2 regions of the Paenibacillus sp. OT2-17 genome follow, and region 2 is predicted to be linked to the other one. Evidence: predicted binding sites of a transcription regulator. Region 2 holds the regulator's gene; the other holds the start of a gene.
What was found. Region 2 encodes NrdR, which represses ribonucleotide reductase genes. Its sites were predicted from a motif close to AACACNATATATNGTGTT; they were not measured.

Region 1 (7,397 bases), on a different contig from region 2:
CCTCGGACAACTTTTCCATTTCCTCAGCAAGCGCTTGCGCTCCCCTGTGAAGAAGATCTTTAATCTGCCGCAATTCTACTCCGCTCATTTCCAGTGTGGAACGACATGCTTCCCAGCGTTCGTAGAAACTGTGAGCGTCATCAATATGACCCACAAACTGAAAGCGGGTATAGCCCCTGCACAGCAAGTCCTTCATTAATTCACTCATGCATGTGCGATTATCTGTAAACACCGTATCACTTAAAAATGCAGAATCCCAATGATCTACCATGACGACCGGAATACCCATCCGATAAATGTTCAGCAACAACGAAGTTGAAATCGTCCCCACTGTGATAATCCCTTTAATCGCCTCCGGGTTCAGTAAAGAAAACATATCTTCAGTCGAGGGCTCCGTTAACGTGATCATATCCATACCCTTACGGTTCAGACGCTCAGAAATCCCTTCAAATACTGGCCCCCAGTATCTAGATTCCCTGTTCTGATACCTAATATTCGGAAATAACACTAGCACGGTACCTGACCATTCTCTGGTATCTGTGTCCCGAGGCTCTACCCCTGTCATTTTGGGGTGACTGCGAAAATAGCCCATCTGGGCGGCAAGCTTGACCAGAACCGCCCTTGTCTCTTCACTTACACCGGGTTTGCCTGATAGTGCACGCGAAACAGCGAACTTTGAAACGCCCGCCGCATCCGCAATTTCTTGCAACGTTACTTTTCCACGCATCTTCTCACCCAACCCTATTCGGAGTCTTTTTCTATCTTAACCTTTCTAATACACGGGTGTACCTATAAACTGGTACCATCGTAGCATACTTTGTTTTAGATCATCAAATGATAGATTTGTACAAATCCACACCCTTCACCAAAATATGTTTGCTTAATAAAAAAACAAACCGCATAACAAGCAATTATAAATTACTTGACGTGAGGTTCTTTATTTCCTACAATTTACTATTGAAAGCACTTACATTGTGTAAATCATACTTATTAAGGGGGATTTGCAAATGTTCAAGAACAGGTTGGTACGACAGAGCTCCATTCTACTCCTGTCTTTGCTGCTGCTCGTTACAACGGGCTGCGCGAATGGAACAGACGGTAAGGCAGAAAAGGAAGATCCTAATGACACCAGTCCCATTACACTTACTTTCTTTGGCGGTGATTCCAGCTCTAACTGGAACAACATGAAGGATGCTGTCGGGCAGGAAATTATCAAGAAAACGGGCGTTACGCTAAATGCCGAACATGCTGTCAATGGTCGAGGCGAGGAAAAGTTTGCTTTAATGGCAGCGAGCGGAGAGTATCCAGATCTCGTGTACCCCAAATCAGACATTGGCAAGTTGGTCGATGCCGGAGCACTCATTGACTTAACAGATCTCATTGATAAATACGGCCCTAACATTAAGAAAGTGTATGGAGACTATTTTAATCGTATTAAATATAGTAGTGAAGATCCAGCCATTTACACGATCCCGACCAATTTGGGTGTGGATCACATCGCGTTTGATGCACAAGCTGGCTTCGAAATCCAGCATCAGGCACTTAAGAAGCTTGGATACCCTAAAATCCGCACCGTTCAAGATTTTGAAAAAGCACTTAAAGATTATGTCGCCAAATACCCTACCACCAATGGCCAGCCTACCATTCCCCTATCACTTGATGCCGAAGACTGGAAAATTCAAATTACAGTGACAAACCCGGCTGTTACTGCTACAGGTGGACCCGACGATGGCGAATATTATATTGATCCTAAAACACACAAAGCCATTCTTCACTACAAGCGCCCAGAAGAACGCGAATATTTCCGTTGGTTGAACCATATGTACAATGAAGGACTGTTGGATAAGGATACTTTTGTACAAAAAAGTGATCAGTACAAGTCCAAAATCGCCGCAGGCCGTGTCATCGGACTCATTGATCAGGAATGGAACTATCAAGATGCCGAAAATGCGCTCAAGGCAGCCGGTAAGGATGAATTCACTTACGCCCATTTTCCAGTCACTTTAAATGAGAAATACGAGGACCATTCCCTTCAGCCTATCGGCTTCGATACTGCATCCGGGATCGGAATTACAACCTCATGCGAAAATCCGGTGCGAGCTATCAAGTTTCTGGATTTTCTGGCCTCCGACGAAGGACAAATTTTACGCAATTGGGGAATTGAAGGCCAGCATTACAACGTAGAGAACGGCAAACGAGTCATTCCGGCGGATGTGCAACAACGTAAAAACACTGATAACGCTTCTTTTAGCAGAGAGTCAGGAATCGGTTTGTACTGGATATGGGGGCCACATTATGGCGATAGCGTGAAGGACCCTTCTGGCAACTATTACACAACCAATTATCCGGAGATGATTACCGAAAATTATAGTCAAGCCGAAAAAGAGTCCCTTCAGGCATACAAAGCCCAGACGTGGAAAGACCTGTTTCCGAACGAAAAGGATTTTCCGGTAAAAGAGTGGGGTGCTGCCTACAACATGCCTGTTCCGACCGATACGAATTACAATGTTATTTATCAAAAGTCGCAGGACATTGTACGCAAACGGATTCCTGAGGCTGTACTCGCCAAGCCAGATCAGTTCGACGCTGTGTATGACCGCATGCTCCAAGAGCTGGATCAGGCGGGTGTGCCAAAAGCTGAAGAAATCTACACTGGCCTAATCCAAAATCGCCTGAAACTGTGGTACGGCGAAAAATAGGGTTTGCTTTTTAATGAAATATTATAGGGCTGACAGACAATGCTGTTCAGCCCTTCTACATTAACTTTTATATTAAACATTCTGTTTGGTTTCTTTTTCTTTCCAAGAATTACTTTTGCCTGAAACACGATTGACGTGAAACAATAAAATGATAGGAATCAACGCAATCCCGCCACACATCACCCAAGATATTTGAATTGGTGTTTGATCGGAAGACAAATCCGTAAAATTACGACTGATGATACCTGTCACGATTAAACCTACGCACATGCCTAATTGTGAAATCGCAGAATCCAGAGATAGTAGTGTAGAACGATACTCATTAGAGATTCTTTTGTTCAGAAAAATTTGTTTGGCAACCGGATACATGCCGCGCCCAATTTCATAGATCAAAAAGGTAAGCAGTGCAGGATAAAATGTGTTGAACGCACCGGCTAAAATGAGCCATATCCCAATCATACCGCAAGCATACATGAGTATACGTACATCACTGTATCGTGAGCCTAGCTTTCGAACCAGGTAACTTCCCAAAGTCATACATAGTGAATACCCTGCCTTGATAAACCCCATAATCCAAATCCCTTGTTCGGAAAGGCCAACCAGACGTGGCTGTTGAAATGTATTCCCCGCCGAGTTCGAAAAGCTGATAAATAAGCCAATCATAAACACGATCCAGATAGACTTATTTTCAAAACCGATACGTACACTTTCTCCGATAATCGTTTTAATACGGGTAGTAGACGTCTTTCGCTGAGTAACGTTCTCCTCATCCATATAAAAGAAACATAGAAAAATGCATACAATAATAGATAAAATGCTAGCCACCCATGGAAGTGAATAGTTAAAAGTTGCGAGGAAGGCTCCCAACAGACCACAAATAAATCCCGAAATGTACTGTATACTGTTAGAGGTTGTAAAAAGAACTTCCATGGGCTTATCACTATTTTCCACAACCCATGATTCCAACGAACCTGATTGTAAACATATAGCCAGACCCCCAAAAACTTGCGCAAACACAAGCACCCCGATATGATCTGTCCAAACGAACAACACACTATAGAGTAGAAAACAACAAAGTCCCAAAATAACAGAAATTTTTCTTCCATACTTATCTGCAATAGCCCCTGTGGGTATCTCAAACAAAAAAATACTTACAAAGAATACAACTAGTAAGAAGTTCGCACTCTGCAAAGAAAGTCCTTTAGCTAATAGAAAAAGGATGAGCGTAGTCCCCGTGATTTCACTCATAAAAAATTGAAGAAAGCTGACGGAGTAAAATAGCTTATGAGATTGCATTCTTAGGATTCCGTCGCTTGCTCTGCAGCCTCGTATTCGCTTCGCAAAATCCCCATCTGAATAATGTCATAGTATTGCCCTTCCCTGAATAGCTTTTCCCGTAGCCGCCCTTCCTCCTTGAAGCCGCATGCCAAATAGCAACGGTGTGCACGTTCATTGAACGCATAGACCTCCAGCTCCAGCCGATGCAGATTCAGTGTATGAAATGCAAATTTTTGTAACAGCCGGATCGCTTCCCGTCCGTAGCCTTTGCCCAAGTCACCGTCACGCCCGATCACAACACCAAGGGTGGCGTGCCGATTTACCCAGTTGATTTTAAATAAATCCAGTTGTCCGATATAGTCCAGTGTGTCTTTATGCGCAATGACAAAACCTTTGATCTCGGGGTTGCCGTCAATCATCATCTGCACAAAGGATTCGCTATTCACCTGTGAATGCGGGTAGATAAACACGTCGCTTAAACCACGTGTGATTTCCGGGTCATTGACCCATTTTCGGATAGCTGGTACATCTTCTTGACGGTATTCTCTCAATACAATTCGTTTTCCAATGATATGCGGCATCGTAATCTTCCCTCCAATTATGTATTTGTTTTGGCAATACTAACTCCCCGCCAACACCTTTATGCTTCCATTACTCTTACAAACTCCAGAAAACGTGTACCTTTATAATGAAGCTCCCCACGATCCCCGATCACAATCATACCAAAGTCCGTATCCTTCACCTCCAGCTCCATACGCTCACCCCCGTCAAACTCAAAGGTGATATAATAATATGTCGAAGCTGAAAAATCGCCTGATCCCCCACGCACTCTCGTCCGTTTATCCACAACCTTACATGAACGTTGTATCCGTTCGGCTGCTTGATTGGACAGGCCCGCTCCTATCGTTTTGACAATTCCCATAATCATTACAATAGCAATGAGTCCAAATACGATAAAAAAGATCATATTAAACGATTGAAATTCCATAAAATCATTTCCCATCTGCTTCATCCTTTCTACAGTAAAATGTAAATTTTCCATTCTATTGCCCATTGACAAATCGTACATCTTCACCCTCAAAAACTCCAATACTTTTTTAACATACTTACGAAAAAAAAGTTCTTTCGCTCTTTTCCGTACCCCGCTTGGACTTATACCCGATCTGGGTCCGCTGATCCCCTCTAGACCGATTGACAAAACTATATATAGATATAAAATAGAGAATGTACTCTAAATATAGTGTAAAAAACGTATTTATGCCCGATATCTTGAAGATACAGGTATGAAAATACATGTAAATATAGAGTCAAAAATTTTAAATGGCACAGCCAGCAAGGGTTTCCAGCTATGATGGATCTCGGGCAATGCCGTTTTCTTTTTTCGTTAATTGTTTAAGGAGGTTGCATACCATGCTGATTGCATATGATTCCAAGACCGGCAATGTAAAAAGATTTATAAACAAGCTCAAGCTTCCAGCGGTTCAGATCGAGGAGCAAATGACTATAGAAGAACCTTACGTACTTATTACATATACAACCGGGTTTGGGCAGATACCTGAGAGGGTATCTTCCTTTTTGAAAAAAAATGCACAAAACCTTGTTGGTGTAGCTGCAAGCGGCAACCGTAACTGGGGTGAGAAATTTGCCAAAAGTGCGGATTTGATTGCCGACCACTATAATGTCCCCGTAATTAGTAAATTTGAATTATCTGGAACGTTCGGAGATGTAGAGCGTTTTAAACAGGAGGTGAGCCGAGTTGCGGCATATTGAATTGAACAACATGTTGATGAAACGCGATACAGACGGCTTTTTCCAATTGGAAAAGGACCAAGAGGCTGTAGCGGAATTTATGAAGGAAGTTCAGGAACGGAGTTTGAAGTTTGCTGACACAACCGCTCAAGTGCTGTATATGATTGAGAATGATTATTACGAAAATTTCTATAACAGCTACACGGCTGACGAAATTAATGATATTTTCCATATCACTCATAGCTATAATTTTAAATTTCCTTCCTATATGGCAGCATCCAAGTTTTATACTGACTATGCAATGAAGAGTAACGACCGTAAAGTCTATCTGGAACATTACCCTGACCGGGTTGCTGCTGTCGCGCTGCATTTAGGACGCGGTAACGCCGATACGGCACGCCTGTTGTCCCGCTCGATGATGGAGCAACGTCTCCAGCCAGCGACACCAACCTTCCTAAATGCAGGCAAAAGCCGCCGTGGGGAATTGGTTTCCTGCTTCCTGCTCGAAATGGACGACTCCCTGAACTCAATCAACTATGTGCTGAACACCTGCATGCAGTTGTCCAAAATCGGCGGAGGTGTTGCCATTAATCTGTCGAAGCTGCGGGCACGCGGTGAAGCGATTAAGGGTGTAGAAGGCGCAGCAAAAGGCATAATGCCTGTGCTGAAGCTGATGGAAGACGGCTTCTCCTACGCAGATCAAATGGGACAACGTAAAGGTTCTGGCGCAGCCTATTACAACATTTTCGGATGGGACGTGCTTGAGTTCCTGGATAGCAAAAAAATCAATGCTGACGAAAGAGTACGTCTCAAGACACTTTCTATTGGATTGCTGGTGCCAAACCGCTTTTACAAGCTGGCTCAAGATAATGAACCGCTGCATGTATTTGCTCCTTACAGTGTGTTCAAAGCCTATGGAACGCATCTGGACGACATGGATTTGGATGAAATGTACGACACGCTGCTTGCTGACGATCGGGTGAAGAAAAAAATAGCGATGAGCGCACGTGACATGCTGACGAAAATTGCCATGATTCAGTTGGAGTCTGGTTATCCATATATCATGAACAAAAGTAACGCGAACCAGGCACATGCTCTTAAAAACGTGGGTCAAGTCAAGATGTCGAACCTATGCACGGAAATCTTCCAGTTGCAGGAAACTTCCGAAATTACAGATTACGGACAACAGGATACTATCCGCCGGGACGTGAGCTGTAATCTGGCTTCTCTGAACATTGTAAATGTGATGGAACATGGTAAAATTCGCGAATCTGTTCATGAGGGTATGATCGCGCTCACCTCAGTCAGCGATATGACCCAAGTAGCTAATGCACCAGGTGTTGCGAAAGCGAACCGTGAAATGCACTCCGTCGGTCTGGGTGTTATGAATCTGCACGGCTACTTTGCCAAAAACAAAATTGCGTATGAAAGCAATGAAGCAAAAGACTTTGTCCGTACCTTCTTCATGACGATGAACTATCATTCCATCGAAAAGAGTATGGAAATCGCGAAAGCATCTGGACAAAGCTTTTATGGATTTGAGGAATCGGATTATGCGACAGGCGTATATTTTGACCGATACCTGAACACAGATTATCGTCCGACAACTGCACGTGTGCAAGAGTTGTTCAAAGGCATCTATGTTCCGACTTCAGCGGACTGGGACAAATT
Region 2 (8,366 bases):
GTGTACGTACCACGTGATATTCAGCTCCAGCGTCTGATGCTCAGAGACGGTCTGACGGAGGAACAAGCTGGACTTCGGCTGTCCGCACAAATGGATATTGAACAAAAGAAAAACTTGGCCGATATCGTTATCGATAATAGCGGAACACAGTCTGAGACGAAACGACAAATTGATCAATTTTGGCAGCGGAAGGGACTTGCATGAACATTTTGCGAAAGAAAAGAGTCCTGCTCACTTTGTTTGTCGGGTTTGTCCTGATTCTGTTCCTCAATTCAAATTGGATGTCCTGGTTCTATCCGATTCAATATAAGGATGAGATTCGGCAGTATTCACAAACGTATGAAGTGGACCCATTTTTGGTGGCGTCTATTATCCGCGTAGAAACCAATTTTAAAACCAGTAAGCAATCGCATAAGGGTGCACTGGGGTTGATGCAGATTATGCCGAATACAGCAAATTGGATTATGGACAGCGCCCAGATTCAAAAGGTTCCGCTAGACAGTGTCAAGCACGAGCCTGGTACCAATATAGAGCTGGGAACCTGGTATTTGCATAACCTATCCATGAAGTTTCAGGATAATCCTGTAGCAATCGTAGCTGCTTACAATGCAGGGCCGGGTAAAGTTCAAGAGTGGCTCGATAAGGGAGTGTGGGATGGAAAAGAAGAGTCCATTAAGCAAATCCCTTTTGGTGAGACACGACATTATGTACAGCGGGTCATTTATTACTACAGGCAATACACGAAAATTTATAATGATTTTTAAAAGACAAGTTAATGACATGATGAGCCTTTTCGCTTTAAAATGAAAAAAAGCGCAGGACAGGCTGTTTTTAGCAGCCCGTCCATACACTTTTTCTTGTTATTTCTGCATTATTACCGCGATTATTGGTATTGACCTGCCAATTGTTGTTCGGCGATCGTTACGAGGCGTTTTGTGATGTAGCCCCCGATCGAACCGTTCTCATAGGAAGTCATGTTACCTTGGTATCCATCTTGAGGAATGCTGATACCCAGCTCTTGAGCGATCTCATATTTCATTTGCTCCAGAGCGCCGGAGGATCTGCTGACTACCAGATTGTTGGAGTTGCCATTGTTTCCTTGTGCCATTGTTGTTCACCTCCTCGCGATGTGGTAAACATATTATGATCCGTTTTGACAAAATTATTACTAAAAATCTTCGGGAATTTATTGGAAAAAGAAAGTGGTGAGATTATGAAATGTCCGTATTGTGCCTACAATGGCACGAAAGTGTTGGATTCGCGACCTGCGAATGATAACAAGTCCATCCGTCGCCGCCGTGAATGTGAGCAGTGTGCCAGGCGTTTTACCACCTTTGAAATGGTGGAGGAAACCCCACTCATGGTCATCAAAAAAGACGGCAGCCGTGAAGAGTTTAGTCGTGATAAAATGCTGCGCGGTCTCATTCGAGCCTGTGAGAAGCGCCCAGTATCCGTCGAGCAATTGGATATGATCGTATCCCAGGTGGAGAACGCTATCCGCAACACAGCAGCCACAGAAGTCGATAGTCAGCAGATCGGGGAGCTGGTCATGGAACAGCTTTACCCAGTGGATGAAGTCGCCTACGTACGTTTTGCGTCCGTCTATCGTCAGTTTAAAGACATCAATATGTTTATGAAGGAACTGAAAACATTGTTATCTAAAGATACAGCCAGCGACTGATCGCTGACTGTATCTTTCTTGGGTCAAGGTGGGAAGATGATTATATTTTTTTTATAAAAGTATTGACACAGGAATAAAAATTTTATATGATATAGAAGTCGCTTGAAACGTTGATTAACTTACTTATGATGGGGCCTTAGCTCAGCTGGGAGAGCGCATCGCTGGCAGCGATGAGGTCAGGGGTTCGATCCCCCTAGGCTCCACCAAACTTTTATTATGGACTCTTAGCTCAGTTGGTAGAGCAGTTGACTCTTAATCAATTGGTCCAGGGTTCGAGTCCCTGAGAGTCCATCCTTTTAGAAAAAACGGCAGAGATGCCGTTTTTTTGTTGTTTATAGATCTATTCCCAGTCTAACCGAGAACAGTTATGGGGTTTTCATTAGCATTTTTTCATTAGCATATCAAAAGAAGTATGGCAAAAAAGAACATCATTGTTTAACGCTGACTGACATAATCGGAAAGGGATTTGAGATACTCACCATTCACCAATTTTCTGGGGGCGAATACGGCTGTTAAGAAAGTTAGAGATTTTGAACGCGCGATTTTTTCATCCATCATGGAATGGTCGGCTTCAGGTAAATGAATCACGGACAGCAGTTCTGGAGGTATTTTCTGGCGATAGACTCGCTCGGTACCCTTTACATCAACATTAATATCTTTGCCAGCCAGAACCAAGAGTACAGGAGAATGGAAGTGACTTAATTCTTCGGTGGAATCAGACAGAAAATTTTTGCCTATAAAGCTCCATCTTTCTTTGGAAATCATATCGTCAGGATCGGCTATGCCTAGATATTCTTCATAAGAAGCATGTTTTTTCAGTAACTGTAGAACTTCTTGATCGTAGTTCAATGTCTTTTGAATTTCTTGCGGAGTAGCTCCTTCTTGTTCCATTTCTTTTCTGGTATTAAATTGTCCTTGGGAAATCCAGTTCACGGCAGGCGATACAAGGATGCTGAATGCAATATCATGCTCCTCTTTAACGATCTTCGGAATGACCCATCCTGCTTGACTGGCTCCCCATAGGCCGATTTTTTGCTTATCAATCATCGGTAAGCTTCTTGCCCAGTCTATTGCATATCGGATCTCCTGTGCGCGGTCCTCCATGCTTTGGTCGAGCCAATTGCCAGGAGCGCTGTTAATACCGGGCTTATTCAGTGACAGGGAGGCATAACCCTTGGAAGCGAACTTTTCCCACAGTGGTTTGTATCCATCATCATATGTGTCATTAATAGGACCATCCCCATGGACAAAAACAACCAGTCCAACCTTTCCCGAGTAGTTCCTAGGCAAAGCTAATGTACCTGTTAACAGCCCTTTAGGTGTCGCAATTTGTATGTTTTCTTCTGTCATCTTGTAGGAATTTTGATATAGAACAATTAGTATCAAGGCAACAGCCAGAGCTGCCGCAATACCAAAAGTAAGCTTGAATGTTTTTTTCAACGATGCTCTCTCCTCGAATGCAGGTTCTCTTTCCAACTCATCAGATACCATACAGGCTCCTTGAACCAAAAATGCCGTAACCCATTATACTTGGATTGTTCTACTTCAAACGCCAGTTTGTGATACAAACGGATAGCCCCTTGGTTCTTATGCGCTACATGAAGCGTCAATGCATGAAACCCAGATTCAACCGTAAATTGCTGTGCGAAAGCTAGAAGAAGGCGTCCTATTCCCTGGTTACGATGACTTGAACGAATCGCCAAATGATCAATGTAACACTCATTTGCAGCGGGGGTATACTCCAGCGCATGCATACCTGTCAAAAATTTAAATACATTGAAGCAACCAAACTGTTTTAGGAGCGGAGCTAAAGAAATGGGATTTGTTTCAGGAAGTGAAGAGGAGGGGGCCTTCCATTTGAGGGAAAGAACACCGACAACATCTTCGTTCTCTTTGGCTACAAATTGTTTCATAGATGAAGAATAAGGATTTTGAACCCAAACCTGCATTAACAACTTCTGTATATCTTGCTCCTCCAGTGTAACAAGAGATTGGAATTTTGCTTTAAACGATTCGACTAAAAGACTGCAAACAGCTTCATGGTCTTGTTTCTGGTATGCAACAATGTCAAAGGATTTTGCACTCATTTAACGCCCTCCAAGATTTATTCTACTTTAACCTGAATTTCGTATTGCAGCTTGTTGTTGTCGAACATCGAAAGATAAGATTTTTCTACTAGAACAATCTTGCTTTGGCAGTTATATTGGTGATGAGCTACATATCGTTCCATTTGTTTAATTTCATAATCAATCTCTGGTTCTTCAATGACGGAAAGATGCTTATAAAGATAGTTGCCCTCTTCCAGAATATAGTCAGCCACATCCGCCGTTTCATAACATAGCTTCGCCTGTCCAGCATCAGACAAGTAATGCAGGTCATTTTCAAATAATCGAGGTGGGGCAGGGCGGTGTTCAAATAGGTTACCGGCAGTGAGCTCTTGACCATTCTCCAATGCAAACCATAGCTTTAAATGACGGGGACCTAATCGTTTGACCTGATACTCATCGTCCTGCTGGGCCCGATTATTATGTTCTTCTAACACTTTGTGAATAAACTGTTCATGCATCTTCAAGTTAGCTATTTCGGCCTGTACCTTCTGCAACGAATGCTCTAAAAGCTGGTTATAGTCATCGGCAGCATAGGAAGTCATACATTCTTGAATCTGATCGACAGGGACATTTAATTTGCGTAATAATAAAATATGCGAAAGCTGATAAATCTCATGAAGCCCGTACATTCGATATTGATTTTCTTCTGTATGTGATGGATACAGGACTCCCTTTTCTTCAAAATAACGCAGTTGATGTACAGATACATTCATGAGCTGAGCAAGCTGGCTGATCGTAATGTGTTCTTTCAATGGTAGGACTCCTTTACTGATAGTTGAATAACTCCACTATAAACCTTAGGTCAGACCTAGGGTCAATAGAAAATATCAAATCAAATCTTGGATAGGCGTATGTGTCGAGCATTTGATGCCCACACCAAGGGAGAGACTGGAGAGTTTACCTGTCGGTGATAACCCGTTATAATCATAAGATTAGTGAGCATAAACAAGATGCTCCGGATGAAGGTTAGAATGGGGAAATCATGTTGAAAACTTTTAAAAAGGTATACATTGAGATAACGAGCATTTGCAATCTCGCATGCAGTTTTTGTCCTCAAACACAGCGTGTCAAAAAATTTATTGATCCGGAAGTCTTTCGAAATGTGCTTGATCAGGTCAAACCACACACGGATTACATCTATTTGCATGTAAAAGGAGAGCCGTTGCTCCATCCGAAAATTGATCTTTTGCTGGAAAGTGCTCATGAGAAAGGCTTGAAGGTCAATATAACCACCAATGGTACCTTGCTGCCGAAGACCGGACATAAGCTGCTTGGGCAGCCAGCGCTGCGTCAGATGAACTTCTCTCTCCACAGTTTTGACGGGCATGAAGGCTCCGTGGATCGAGAAGGGTATTTGGGTAATATTTTCACGTTTGTAAGAGAAGCGGTGAAACACAATGTCATTATTTCGTTCCGTCTCTGGAACTTGACTGAAGATAATTTGACTAATGTGCAGCGTCAGCGCAACCGGGAAACACTTGAACGACTGGAGCAAGAGTTTGGACTGGACTATCGGATTGAGGAAAAGGTGATACCGGGCAGTGGGGTCAAAATCGCACCAAACGTTTATTTGAATCAAGACCATGAATTTGAATGGCCGAGCCTCAGTGCTCCGGAAGATGACGGAAAAGGCTTTTGCCATGCACTCCGTAGCCAAGCGGCGGTATTGGTGGATGGAACGGTGGTCCCTTGCTGTCTGGATGGAGAAGGCGTCATAAATTTAGGTAACGTGCATGAACAATCTTTTTCCGACATTGTGGAAGGGGAGCGTGCAAACCGTCTGTACTTCGGGTTCTCTAAGAGAGAAGCGGTAGAAGAGTTATGCCGAAAATGCGGGTACCGCAAACGATTTGGAACATAACCGAGATTTGGCAGGTGGAGACTTCGAATCTCTGACAAATCGTTACCTCCGTTTTGAGTTTAGATTCTTAGGAAAAATCCGCTAAACATCAAGGATTTCTTGGTGTTTAGCGGATTTTTTGCATACGTAAAACATACTTACATTCAACTATTAACCAGCGCTTTGGCATACTGTTTGCCTGCCGAGAGAAGGCTGTCACTCAGTTTAGGATCATTAACAGAACGTGCAAGCACAAGAGAACCAACCATACTACTGAACAATGCACTGCCCTTGGACTGATCCATTCCCCCCAAATTGGAGATAAACGTAATCATTCTTTCCAACTCCTGCGTGAATATCTGCCGGATTTCTTCGGAAGAACGGGCTATTTCTACGGAAAGGGCAGGAATAATACAGCCTATTTCTGTTCGATCACGGTGATGGGTGCTTAAATAGTAATCGATGACAACATTAATTTTAGGATCTTGCTTTTCTTGGTCAACGGCCTCCTGAAGCAGTGCGAGGGTATCACTGACGGCATAGCGACAGGCTTCGGCGACTAGCTGTTCTTTGTTATCAAAGTGTGAATAAAACCCGCCGTGAGTTAATCCTGCCCCTTTCATAATAAAGGGCACACTTACATCTTGAATACCGTTGGCACGGAAAGCTTGGGCAGCACTTTCAACGATCTTACTCCGCACTTTCATCTTATGGCCTTTTGGATAAGGCATTGTAATCACTCCACGGGTTTATAATGCTAACTTCAAAATATTATAATCATCATAATAAAACGTGTCAATTTGTCTTCCTATAACGACAACTTCAGAAAGGCTGATCAAGACTATTGACGCTTTTAAAATATGATGACTATAATATATTATAATCATCATATTTTAAATCATGCCATTTTAACAGGAGGTATTAGTTATGAGCAAGCATGAATCTGTAGAAACACTGGTCATTGGATCAGGGCCAGGAGGTTATGTGGCAGCATTGCGTTCTTCTCAGCTTGGAATGAAAACGGCGATTGTTGAACGCAGTCAGCTAGGTGGAGTGTGCACGAATGTGGGCTGCATTCCATCCAAAGCTTTGATTGCCGAAGCACATCGCTATGAGATACTCAGGCAGGTAAATCAGGCAGATGCAGCGATGTCATTCGTGAATGCTCAGGCTTTCAAACAGGGGATTGTGAATAAGCAGGCAGGCGGAGTTGGCTTTTTAATGAAAACGGCAGGTGTGAGCATTCTGAAAGGGGAGGCGAGTTTGGTTGATGGGCATACAGCCATCATCAATCAAAATGGAGCGGAACAAACGATATCCTTTAAGTATGCCATATTGGCAACCGGCTCCCGTCCAATCGAGCTGAAAGCATTTCCGTTTGGCGGACGTATTTTGTCCTCTACAGAGGCGCTTTCGCTTCCAGCGGTTCCGTCCAGCCTGATCGTGATAGGTGGTGGATATATTGGCGTTGAGCTTGGACAAATGTATGCCAAATTTGGAACAAAGGTAATGATTCTGGAGGGAGGGGAACGGGTGCTGCCGGGATTTGAGACGGACCTTGTGGCCCCTGTTGTTAAGCAATTGAAAACAGATGGTGCAAGCATCGTAACTGGGGCGATAGCCGAAAAAGTCGTGCAGAATACGGATACTATTACGCTGCATTATTCAAAAGATCAAGAGCAGCATCATGTCACCGCTGAGTTTGTATTAGTTACTGTAGGCAGAAAACCGAATACGGATGGCAGATTAGGATTGGAGCACATTGGCTTGCCACTGACGAGCAGGGGGTTGATCGAGACAGACGAGCAGTGTAGAACGGCTATTCCGCATATTTTTGCCATTGGAGATATTACGGAGGGTCCAGCCCTTGCCCATAAGGCTTCCTATGAAGCGAAGATTGCGGCAGAAGCGATTGCAGGTCAAGCTGCTAAAGTGGATTATAAAGCCATGCCGCTGGTTGTCTTTTCTGAACCAGAGCTGGCTAGTGTTGGCCTAAGTGAAACAGAAGCAAAGGAAAAAGCCTTACCGATTGTCATTGGCAGAGCTTTCTTTGCAATTAACGGCAGAGCATTGGCGCTAAGGGCAGCAGAGGGGTACATCAAAATCGTAGCAAAGCAGGGGTCGGGGATCGTATTGGGGGCGCAAATCGTCGGCGTCGAAGCTTCAACACTCATTTCCGAGCTTGCTCTGGCTATCGAGATGGGAGCAACCGTAGAAGACTTAGCTCTAACCATTCATCCCCATCCTACATTGGGAGAAGTAATCATGGAGGCTGCGGAGAATGCGGTCAGAAAAATGGACCGTCCAAAGTAGAGGCTCCGTATGAAATCACTTCATTGCCTGTGAGAATAATTATCAACTATAATATATTATAGTTTGAATATGAGTTTGAGCAGGTACGTGGATGGTTTGGATCGGGGGCTGAACAAAAGCAATGAAGTTGAATGATCACATTTTGCTGTGGAATCATGTTTTTATACAGGTGATGGATGTTCGTCATAAGAAGATCGAAGAAGGGGAGGAGCTACGAACCTATCGACTTCCTGCCAGTGCGTTCTTGTATACCGTTCGTGGAAACGCACGGGTACGGTTGGATAACAGTATTCACAGGGTAGAGCGTTTCCATGTACTGCATGGCGGAAAAGGAATGTGCCTGAGTATCCTGGCGGAAGAGGTGCTTGAATATTACATCATTTTGTACAAGGCAACGTTGGCCCTGCCTAGCCGCAAAGAGATT

Region 1: the regulator NrdR is predicted to act here: its motif matches at 5,205-5,222, upstream of nrdI (class Ib ribonucleoside-diphosphate reductase assembly flavoprotein NrdI).

The regions. Positions count from the first base shown of each region.
Region 1 is NZ_WUDQ01000133.1:353-7,749, reverse strand. It holds gene GRP75_RS14900 (LacI family DNA-binding transcriptional regulator) at 1-727, opposite strand, end outside; gene GRP75_RS14895 (ABC transporter substrate-binding protein) at 1,008-2,699, shown strand; gene GRP75_RS14890 (MFS transporter) at 2,772-3,995, opposite strand; gene GRP75_RS14885 (GNAT family N-acetyltransferase) at 3,998-4,558, opposite strand; gene GRP75_RS14880 (DUF2500 domain-containing protein) at 4,618-4,980, opposite strand; gene nrdI (class Ib ribonucleoside-diphosphate reductase assembly flavoprotein NrdI) at 5,388-5,747, shown strand; partial or broken gene nrdE (class 1b ribonucleoside-diphosphate reductase subunit alpha) at 5,734-7,397, shown strand, end outside.
Region 2 is NZ_WUDQ01000113.1:1,114-9,479, forward strand. It holds gene coaE (dephospho-CoA kinase) at 1-204, shown strand, start outside; gene GRP75_RS14030 (lytic transglycosylase domain-containing protein) at 201-764, shown strand; gene GRP75_RS14035 (alpha/beta-type small acid-soluble spore protein) at 884-1,108, opposite strand; gene nrdR (transcriptional regulator NrdR) at 1,214-1,681, shown strand; tRNA gene GRP75_RS14045 (tRNA-Ala) at 1,812-1,887, shown strand; tRNA gene GRP75_RS14050 (tRNA-Lys) at 1,900-1,972, shown strand; gene GRP75_RS14055 (alpha/beta hydrolase family protein) at 2,117-3,121, opposite strand; gene GRP75_RS14060 (GNAT family N-acetyltransferase) at 3,118-3,768, opposite strand; gene GRP75_RS14065 (helix-turn-helix domain-containing protein) at 3,786-4,541, opposite strand; gene GRP75_RS14070 (radical SAM/SPASM domain-containing protein) at 4,772-5,650, shown strand; gene GRP75_RS14075 (TetR/AcrR family transcriptional regulator) at 5,794-6,360, opposite strand; gene lpdA (dihydrolipoyl dehydrogenase) at 6,557-7,942, shown strand; partial or broken gene GRP75_RS14085 (AraC family transcriptional regulator) at 8,064-8,366, shown strand, end outside.